DNA from 2 places in the uncultured Pontibacter sp. genome. Region 2 is predicted to be linked to the other one. Evidence: riboswitches for the same ligand, from Rfam matches in the RefSeq annotation. Region 2 holds a riboswitch; the other holds the start of a gene.
What was found. Region 2 has a riboswitch for thiamine pyrophosphate ahead of Q1A54_RS09235 (methyltransferase domain-containing protein). Riboswitches for the same ligand answer to the same signal wherever they lie in the genome.
Positions count from the first base shown of each region.

Region 1 (5,019 bases), on a different contig from region 2:
ATGCTGGCGCGGGGTAGTGCGTAGACCTCACAGTGTCTCCGAAGACCTAGAGTGTCTTGTTGGCTACGCAGCGTAGGCAGCGTAGGCATAATGGAGGTATAACTAAAACCTGTTATTGGCGAAAAAGACAATACTTAATCAGTATGTTTATAATACCATCGTCGGCACAGACACTCACAGGTCTTCGGAGACGCTGTGAGGTCTTTGAGCACCTGTTTACTTCAATGCTAACAACGTCCCGATGCAATTGTTGCATGCCCTAAAGCAGAAAACAAGCGTACGCTGCCCTATCACTTGAGGTAAAGCAATCCTGTCTATCCTTAAAAATTCTGAAAATTCTGATCAAAAAAAGCCCCACCTAATGGCGGGGCCTTTCCAAAAAATCTCAATCTATGTTAAAATCTTAAGCCGACAGAAGCCAGGAAATTGCGTGTGGCCTGTGGGTAATAGAAGTTTTCAGTTGTTAACTCCCCTCCTGCTTTGTAGCTGTAGGTATAGCCATTGGCAGCATAGCGTTCGTTGAAGATGTTGTTCACCAGCAGCCCAAGCTCAAGACCTTTCAGGACGCCTGTGAAACCAGTAGTGTAGCGGAAACGCAGATCCCCGACCTGGTAGGCAGGTATGATGCGGCTTTCGTTCTGGGTATTGTCCAGGTACTGCTTACTCACTGTCTTATAGATAAAAGCAGCTTTCAAACCTTTCAGCACTTCTACCTCCAATTGCGTAGCCGACACAAAATCCGGAGAGAAAGCAATAGAGGCTTCACGGTAAGTGTTCATCACCTGGCCACCATCATCATAATCGTCGATGTACTCTTCGAAGTCGCGCAACTTGTTCTGGCTATAGCTCAGGTTACTGCTTAGGCTCGCAAAACCGCCCAAACGCATTGCTCCGGCTAACTCTATACCTTGGCGGTAACTGCGGTCAATGTTCGTACGGGTATAGGCGCCTACGTCATTGATCTCACCGGTCAGCACCAGTTGATTTTTGTAATCCATGAAGAAGTAATTTGCCTCCACGTTGGCGCTGAGTGTACGCCCTACCAGTTCGCCCAATCCAAGCTGACCACGGTAGCCGGCTTCCAGGTTGCGCAGTGTCTCGTGCTTCGGACGGCTATCGGCAGTAGACTCGGTAAAGTCTTTGCGAACCGGCTCGCGGTTTCCTATGGCATAAGAGGCGTATAGTTGATGTCCCGGCTTAATTTCGTAGCTTATACCTGCTTTCGGGTTGTAGAAGGTATAATCCACCTCCTGCTCCAGGTTCTCGAAGTTGTTATCGATACCCTCGAAGGTATAGTTGATCGTGCGCACCTGCATGTCGCCAAACAGACTCAGCTGATCCGTCAGGCTATAAGTGAGTTTACCGAAGATGTTGAAATCCGTCTTCACCGCATTGTTGTCGTAGTAGCGGTCACGGATGTTGGATGTCGAGGCATAGCGTGCCCAGATCACCTCACCGAAGTGGTCGCCATCGTACCTGTTGACGGCACCGCCCAGTGTAGCGCTTAGCCTGGCTGACGGATCATACTGGAAGGCATAAGTGGCACCAAAGAAGTGGTTATCGAGCCAGCGACGGCGGATCAGGTCGGTACGGCTGATGGTCTGATCTCCGATCTGCACATTGGGTAAGCCATAGTTGGAGAGGCGGTCGTTGTTTCGGAACTGCTCGTAGTAGCCACGGCCATAGGTATAGTGCAGCGCTCCGGAGAAAGTCAGCTCCGGCGAGAAGTCATGCGACAGGTGCAGCTGGTAGTGGTCCTGCTGGTAGTTGTCGGTTTCGTTGTCGTAGGTATAGTAATTATACCGGCGGCCGGCGGAGCGCAGGTTTTCGAGATCACGACCTGTGATACCGTTGCGGTCGATGTAGGCCTGCAGGTCAGCTTCGTTGCCGTATACCAGCGCTTCCGGTGTACCATACCAAGCCTGATAGGTTTGCTCCTGCCCTGAGAAAGTCACAAACTTCACTGTCGTCTTATCGCCATAGTAGCCACCCGAGAAGTACATAGATTTCAGATCAGAAAAAGCACGGTCGATGTAGCCGTCCGACTTGATGCGTGACAGACGGCCATCAAAAGCGAATTTGCCGTTGATCAGGCCCGTTCCGAAGCGCACATTGTTCTTCCAGGTATTAAAAGAGCCGTAGCTGTTATCGGTTTCGGCATAAGCCTCGCGGCGCACCTTTTGGGTTTGAATGTTGATGCTTGCTCCGAAGGCACCTGCACCGTTGGTGGATGTACCCACACCGCGCTGCACCTGCATGTCCTCCACTGAAGAGGCAAAATCCGGCATGTTCACAAAGAAGGTACCGTGGCTTTCGGAGTCGTTGACAGGTATACCATTCACGGTTACGTTGATGCGCGTGATATCGGAGCCACGAATGCGAATACCGGTATAGCCTACGCCAGCGCCGGCGTCAGAGTTTACCACGACGGAGGGCACTTGCTCCAACAGGTATGGCAGATCCTGACCGAAGTTGCGCTCGGCTATCTCTTCGCGCGTCACGTTCGTGAAAGTAGTACCTGTTCGCTCATTGGCCCGGGTAGACGACACGAGCACTTCACCAGTGCTTACACTAGCCGGTTGCAGCGCCATGTTCACGCTGGTGTCAACAATCAGCCTGATTTGTCTGCTGGCTTTGTTATAGCCCAGATAAGAAACCTGCAGGGTATACTCGCCTTCCGGCAGATTTTGAAATTGAAAACGGCCATCCTGGCCAGATACGGTGACTTGGTTGCTGCCAGCCAGTACAACGGTGGCTCCCGCCAGCGCTTCGTTTTTGGCAGCATCGGTTACGTAGCCGCTCAGTTGGTACTGAGCAAGCAACTGCAATGGCAACAGTACGACTGCCATCACAATCAGTAATTTTTTCATTGGTGTGTAAGAAAAGAATAAGTTGAAACATACAGACCTGCCTGGGGCCGGCAGCCTGCTACATTGTTTCCCCGCGTTTTTCCCTTCGCCGGCATTACCCGGATCAGGTTCAATGGGTATGATCTCAGCCCGTTGTTATAAGGCACCCCTAAACTGCTGTAAAGGTATGGCTGATTTTCTGTGAAAACAAAACGGACTAAGGCAATTTATGGCTAACCCACTGTATCAAGTAGTTAAGTGCAATTTTATTTTAACAAAAGCCGATAACCACATGCGGGCAAACTACGTTGAAAACAATACAAGGCACATTTTCAAGCACCCGCTCATACCAAGTAGGAATTGCCAGGAAAATAGGCCGGCTGAACCAATTTTAGAGTTTAAGAAGAAATGTGATGATGATCAGCTTACTGTATACTTTAGCACTGCTAACGATACTGGCATATTACGCTTTCGCTCCACGCAAAAAATTCAGAGGGTCTTCCTCTACTGATAATGATGACGATGGAGGCGAGCCACTAGGCGACGATCTGCCAGATCTGGACCTGCCACCCGGCATATCATTGCCCATCAATGATTATGAACCGCAATATGACCTGAGACGCATCAAGGTTCCCAAGTTTCCGGAACCTTCCCTGCAATGAAAACAAAAAGTCCCCTGCTCGAAAAATACAGCAGGGGACTTTTTGATTGAAGTTCTTTCAATTTGACTATAAGACTTCTAAGGTAAAGGTGCGCTCAAATACATGCTTGGGACTGAGCAGATTGATGCCCTCCTTTTTATCGATTTCCCCAGACTCCCCGTCACGACCCGCAATACCACACCAGGGCTCGATGCACACATAAGGCGATGGCCCCGGCTTTGCCCAAATGCCCAGGTATGGAAAACCTTCGAACGTCATCTCGATGCGCCGCTGGTTAGTGCGGCTCCCCAAGGAAAGCTTATCAGAATTCAGGTTCTTGAACACCAATGCATCCTTATCGAAATAACTGTGCTTGAGAGGTAGCACCCGATCATGCTCCAATACCTTTTCTGTGTCGCCACTCTGCAGGCCATCATCGGTCAGCAGGTAGCGGTGCAGCGTTTCCTCTTTCTCAAACTCGATAAAGTAATCTTCGTAGCGCTCCCCAGCGTAAAGCGGCACATTGAAACCCGGATGGCCGCCAATGGAAAAGTACATGCCCTTGCTGTCGCGGTTAAATACCTGGTACGTTACTGACAGCTTGTTATTCTCCAGTTTGTAAGCGATCAGGAGTCTGAACTTGAAGGGGTATACCTTGTAGGTTTCTTCATCGTCATCAAGCTCGAACACCAACTTATCTTCCTCCTGCTCTATCAGCTTAAACTCCTTGTGCCGCGCAAACCCATGCCGCTTCAAGGCGAAAATCTCGTCCTCGTAGGTATAGGTACCCTCAGGCAGTTCCCCCACGATCGGGAATAGATTGGGAGCATGGCTCGCCCAGATTGCCGGATCGGCCTGCCAGATAAGCTCCAGCTGTTCATCCAACTTGATGAAATGCTGCAACTCGGCGCCTTTGCTCTCGACGCCCACCTTAAAGTTATAATTCTGCAAATAGTATAGCATGGTCAGGTATAGGTTTAGGTATGTTGCCGGAGCAATGCATCGACACGCCCGATTGCCTTTTCGAGCCGGTCTTCGTGCTGTCCGCTGATCTCCAGATAGGGCACTTGCAGCGCCTCCAACTCTCGTTTGTACCAATCATAAAAGTACTGGCGCAAATGCGGATGCTCTCGCTGCGGATCAGGCTCCCACGGCAAATCAACGCCCATCAGCAGGTAAAGGTTATAATCCTGCTCTTTTAGTTTTTGAAGCACCCAGTCAGGGCACTGCCCAAAGGCATGCTCACTCCAGATTTTGATCACCAGCAGGTCGGTATCAGAGAACAAAATGCGGCCTGCCTCCTGCTGCACCTGTGCCTCCAAAGCCAATTGCCCTTTGGCGATCTCCTCAAGGTCTTGCAAGGTATAGGGCCTAGCCAAATCTTCGATATAGGTGCGTGCATACTCCGGCACCCACACTGTGTTGTAGTGCGCGGCCAACTGCTGCGACAGCGTAGATTTACCCGTAGACTCAGGCCCTGTGATGGCGACTTTCAGCATACCGCAAAGGTAGGGCAATTATGCTGAAAG
Region 1 is NZ_CANNAI010000001.1:529,118-534,136, reverse strand. Features, by position in the region: gene Q1A54_RS02585 (TonB-dependent receptor) at 396-2,870, opposite strand; TPP riboswitch at 2,933-3,030, opposite strand; gene Q1A54_RS02580 (hypothetical protein) at 3,263-3,511, shown strand; gene Q1A54_RS02575 (aldose 1-epimerase family protein) at 3,578-4,453, opposite strand; gene Q1A54_RS02570 (ATP-binding protein) at 4,468-4,989, opposite strand.
Region 1: linked by a shared signal. The riboswitch ahead of Q1A54_RS02585 (TonB-dependent receptor) and the one ahead of Q1A54_RS09235 (methyltransferase domain-containing protein) in region 2 are both predicted to bind thiamine pyrophosphate.

Region 2 (5,019 bases):
ACAATATAAACCAGGCTACCGCCAGCTGATACATACTCTTCATTCAGCAGCCTTTGCTTAAGCGCAATCTTGTTGTAAAGCAGCCGTTGCCAATAAGCGTCAAACTTGTCTTTGTCGCCGCCGCCCGCCATAAAGTAATTCAGGTTATCCTGGTAGTCATAGCCCATAGAGTCGGAGTCGATCCACTGCAGCATCTGTTCTACACGCAGCATCTTCTCCTGCGTATCGTAAGGCGGAATGATCGAGAGGGCTTTGTCGGAAATCCACACCTTGATGTTTTCGAGACCCGCTTTCAGGTATAAGTCAGGTATAACGTCGCCGAGTGAGTTAAAACCCTCGCCGAGCCTTTTCTTGCCCTTCTCGATGCGCAGCTTTATTTCCAGCACTTCGAGGGTGCTTTCCACATCAAAATCCGTTTCGCCGTAGCGGTCGAACATCAGGTTGGGCACGAGGTTGTTCGGTTCCAGCGCCAGCACCCAGCCGCCCGGCTTTGTAATCCGGATCATCTCATCGATCACCTGTCTCGGGTCTTTCACATGGATCAGCAAGGTCTGGCAGAGGGTAATGTCCGCCAGGTTGTCGGGTAGGGGAATGTTGGAGGCGTTGCCCACCCGGAAGTCGTAGGAGATGTCATTGTGCAGGTAGATGCTTTGGGCTTTCTGCTTCGCTTCCTCGATGTACTCCGGCTCAAAATCGATGCCGTATACCTTGGCGCCCGGTGGCATGTGCCGCGAGAACATAAAGCCCATCATGCCTTTGCCGCAACCGATATCCACCAGCGAGCCGGTATAGTCCAGGTGCAACCGGTGAGCAAGCAGCTCCAGGTAATCGTCGTTCCACCAATATTCACGGGCCGGACCCAGGTGATCTTCTGAATGTTTTTTCTCTTCCAACAGGTATAGATTATTAGGTATGCTAAAAAAGTAAGCCCCTGCCAGAGCAGAGGCTTTCGGTAGTGAGTAGGCAGCTAGGTGCTTACTTCATTTTCTTCCACTCAGCTATGGCTTTTTCATTCATACGCACATAGTCATCGTTGTTTGCCTTTTTGGCCAGCTCGATTGATTGCTCAGCAGTTTTTACGGCGCCTTTGTAGTCTTTCAGCTTGGCCTGCATCTTGGCCTGAGCGTGCAGGTTCCAGAACCTTGGCTCGTTGGCGTTGGCTTTTTTCATCCATTCCAATGCCTGCTTCATGTCTTTGTTATTATCGGCGTAATAGTTGGCGGCGGCTGCATACAGGCTAGGCGACACATCCTTACCATTCAGCACTCGCTCCTGAATCTGGGCCATTACTTTGCTGTCTACTTCAGCTTCAATGGTGAAGCTGACAACTGTCTTGTCCCACAGAATTTCCAGGTCAGCAGCATTCGCTTTCAGATTTGCGAAGTTGATGGTGAAAGTTTCAACGGTTCTAGGGTTGGTCTGTGGCTTCACGGTGAAGCGCAGCTGATCGTTTTCCTGCTTATACTGAGCTACGTTTCCACCAAGTTTGGTGTCTTTGTACAAAATGACAGTCCACTCGTTCTGATTCGGAATGGTTAGCAGCGCATACTCACCGGCAGGCACTTTTTTGCCCTGGATGGTTACGTCGTCGCTGAAATTAAGCGTGGTAGAGTTGTTGGCTCCTGTGCGCCATACCTTACCGAAAGGAACAATGTCGCCGCCGTATACTGAGCGGCCTTTCATAGATGGGCGGGAATAGGTTACGGTTACCTTGCTAAGGCCTACTTCCTGCGTCACGCTGGAAAGCGGGCTAGCTGCCGGCATGGCTATACCTTGTTGCTGGGCCTGAACTGTCACGGCTGTACCGCCTAGCAGCGCCGCTGACATAAGCATGCTGAATAAGATCTTTTTCATGGTTTTATATTTATTTCAAAGGGGTTTCAGGAGGTAATATTACAGAAAATCCCGCAATTAAACCAGTGGATTCTGCAGGGTAAATGGCGGCTGGCATTGCTACAAACTGCTTGCATGCAAAAAAAGTTTTGCCCTGAGCTGAGTTTCTTTTCTGATTATATTCTGTACCTTCGCCTATGTACACGGGGTGCTTGGCAGTGTAACAGCTGCCCGGCTGAGATGATACCCGCTACCTGATCTGGATAATGCCAGCGTAGGAAATGTAACCGATTTTAGCGCCTGAGTGAGGTGCTGCCCTTTATTCCTATCTGCTTTGTACAGTCAGGCTATTTTATAACCCTAAAATACCTGCTGTGAGTAATCTGCAACAACAAAAATTTGACCTGGTAACACGCGACCTGCGCAAGTGGCAGGGCCGTGAGGAGTGGTTTTTTAACCGTGATCACACCGACACCTATGAACTGTGGTACGAAGGCCGCTATAAGCGTGCTGAGGTATGGCAGAAGAAAGTGATCGGGCAGCTGATCAAGAAAGACGAGCGCGTCAAGACCCTGCTGGAGTTTGGCTGCGGCACTACCCGCTTCACCCGCTGGTGGAAAGAGATCGGCATTGAGGCCAGCGGTGGCGACATCTCGCCCTTCATGCTGGGGCAGGGCGTGCACCTGTTCGACGGCGATCTGGTGCTGGCCGACTCGCATCACATGCCTTTTAAAGACCACACCTTTCATGCCCTGGCATTCATTACTACTTTTGAGTACTACAAAGATCCGGTCAAGGTAATCCGGGAGGCGGCCCGTGTGGGTAAATATGGCATTGTGTTCGGCATGATGAACCGCAACTCTCCCAAAGTGGTGAGAAGGAGGGTACAGGAGATGTTCGGCAAGAACCCTTTCTACGTGACGGCCACCTTTTATACGCCAAGCAAACTGAAGGCTGTAATAGCCGAAGCCCTGCACGACAGAGACTATACCATTGAGTGGAACGCTACTGGGTTGCCTGAATGGTTTCCGGTGCAGCAGTGGCAGCAACCCTATGGAGATTTCTTCGGGATGTATGTGTGCTTAAATGATGTGATATGAGCGCCTTCGAAGACAAATCTGGAAAGGTAGCCGCCGGCACGTTTAAAGACGTGCTGCTACCACAAAGCGGGGCACAACGGGAAGAGGTGCAGGTAGGCCCACAGTTCGGCGTCGACACTGCTGTCATCAACCTGGGCAACAACCTGGGAATGGCAGTTTCCAGCGATCCGCTTTCGCTTATACCTTCTATCGGGCTTCAAGAATCAGCCTGGCTATCAGTGCACCTGCTGGCGAATGACATGGCCTCTACTGGTTTTGCACCTATGTATGCGCAATTCGTTCTAAACCTGCCTACGAGCCTGTCGCTGGAGTCATTCAAAGAATACTGGCATTATATCCATCAATACTGTCAGGACATTGGCGTTGCCATTACCGGCGGACACACAGGGCAGATTGAGGGGCAGAATTCCACCATTTCTGGCGGCGGCACCATGTTTCTGACGGCTCCATTGAGTGAAATACTTACGAGCAACAAGGCGGAGCCCGGCGACCTGCTGATCGTGACAAAGGATACCGCCCTGGTATCTACCTCCATCCTGGCCATGAGTTTTCCGGAGACGGTTAAGAACAAACTCGGCAAGGAGGTATGGGAGAAGAGCTGTGAAAACTTTTACCGCACCTCATCGCTGCCCGATGCCCTAGCCGCAAAAGAGGTCCTGCCCAGCAAAACAGACCTGAAAGCCATGCACGACGTGACCGAAGGCGGCGTGCTGGGCGCTATCTGCGAGATGGCGGGCGCCTCTGGGTGTGGTTTCCGGGTTTATGATGATACCCTGCCGGTGGGGGAAGCGCAAAGGCAAATTGCAGCACTTTTTGATATCGATCACCGCTTCAGTGTGGGGGCTGGCTCTATGCTCATGGCCGTGAAGCCGGGCAATGAGCAGCAAATAATCGACCACCTTGCTTCTAAGGCTATCAGAGCAACGGTGGTAGGAGAAATGACAGCCAAGGAAGATGGATTCACGATAGTGGAACATGATAAAGAAAAGCCACTTCTCTTCGATGGCAAAGACCCTTACTGGGAGGCTTTCTTTAAAGCGTACAAGGCTGGTTGGCTATGAGCAGGTATAAGAAAATTACCGGAGGCGTATACTTGGTGCTGGACCCCAGCTTGGACCGTATCCTGCTGCTGCAGAAGGTAAAAGAAGCTTTGGAAGGAGGTACAAACGTACTGCAGATCTGGAATAACTGGCCAGCAGGCTATACCGATTCAGACAAGCGCTTGCTCATACAGGACTTAGTGGCTGTTGCCGCCGCATATCAGGTACCGGTTCTCATAAACGAGGAATGGCAGCTGTTAAAAGATACAGGTCTGGCTGGTATTCATTTTGACAGCGTCCCTTCGGATTTTGAAACATTGAAGGCTGAACTGAACAGGGGCTTTGTATGCGGTGTTACCTGCAGCAACGACCTGGAGGTAATTCGCTGGGCTGACAAGCACCAACTGGACTATGTATCTTTCTGCGCCGTTTTCCCCTCGCCTTCAGCAGGAAGCTGCGAGATCGTACAGCCTGCTACGATCCGGGAGGCCAGAAAGATCACCCGAATGCCTCTCTTTCTGTCCGGGGGCATCACCACAGAAAATATAGACAAACTTCGGGAGCTGGACTTCAATGGGGTGGCGGTGATTTCAGGTATACTGAACGCTGCTTCAGCCAGAGAGTCCGCTGCTGCCTACAAGCAAGCACTTAACAAAAATAACGTATGAGACTTTCATTTTTAGATAAACTGTGCTGTCCCGTGGACAAGCACGAACTGACATTGCAAATCTTTGCGCAGCAGGAAAATGGGGATATAATAGAAGGGTTGCTCACCTGTCCTACCTGCAAAAGGTACTATCCTATTGTATATGGTTTACCAATCATGACACCGGACGAGTACCGTGAAAAGGCGCTGGAGGAACCGATCCTGAAGAAGTGGGGGCTATCACTCGACGAGACAGAGAAGCAAACGTTTTTGCTGAAAGCCTAAACCGCTTGCATGTGGCTATACCCTAAAAACTTCGCCCTACACTGAAGCCAAAGCGGGGAATGAAAGCGGGGCCTGGTGATTTGGTATTGCTTTCTGTAGACAGGAAGGGAGTAAA
Region 2 is NZ_CANNAI010000003.1:26,056-31,074, reverse strand. Features, by position in the region: gene Q1A54_RS09245 (bifunctional 2-polyprenyl-6-hydroxyphenol methylase/3-demethylubiquinol 3-O-methyltransferase UbiG) at 1-893, opposite strand, end outside; gene Q1A54_RS09240 (DUF2911 domain-containing protein) at 976-1,854, opposite strand; TPP riboswitch at 2,028-2,132, shown strand; gene Q1A54_RS09235 (methyltransferase domain-containing protein) at 2,208-2,933, shown strand; gene Q1A54_RS09230 (AIR synthase-related protein) at 2,930-3,994, shown strand; gene Q1A54_RS09225 (thiamine phosphate synthase) at 3,991-4,641, shown strand; gene Q1A54_RS09220 (Trm112 family protein) at 4,638-4,904, shown strand; gene Q1A54_RS09215 (hypothetical protein) at 4,927-5,019, opposite strand, start outside.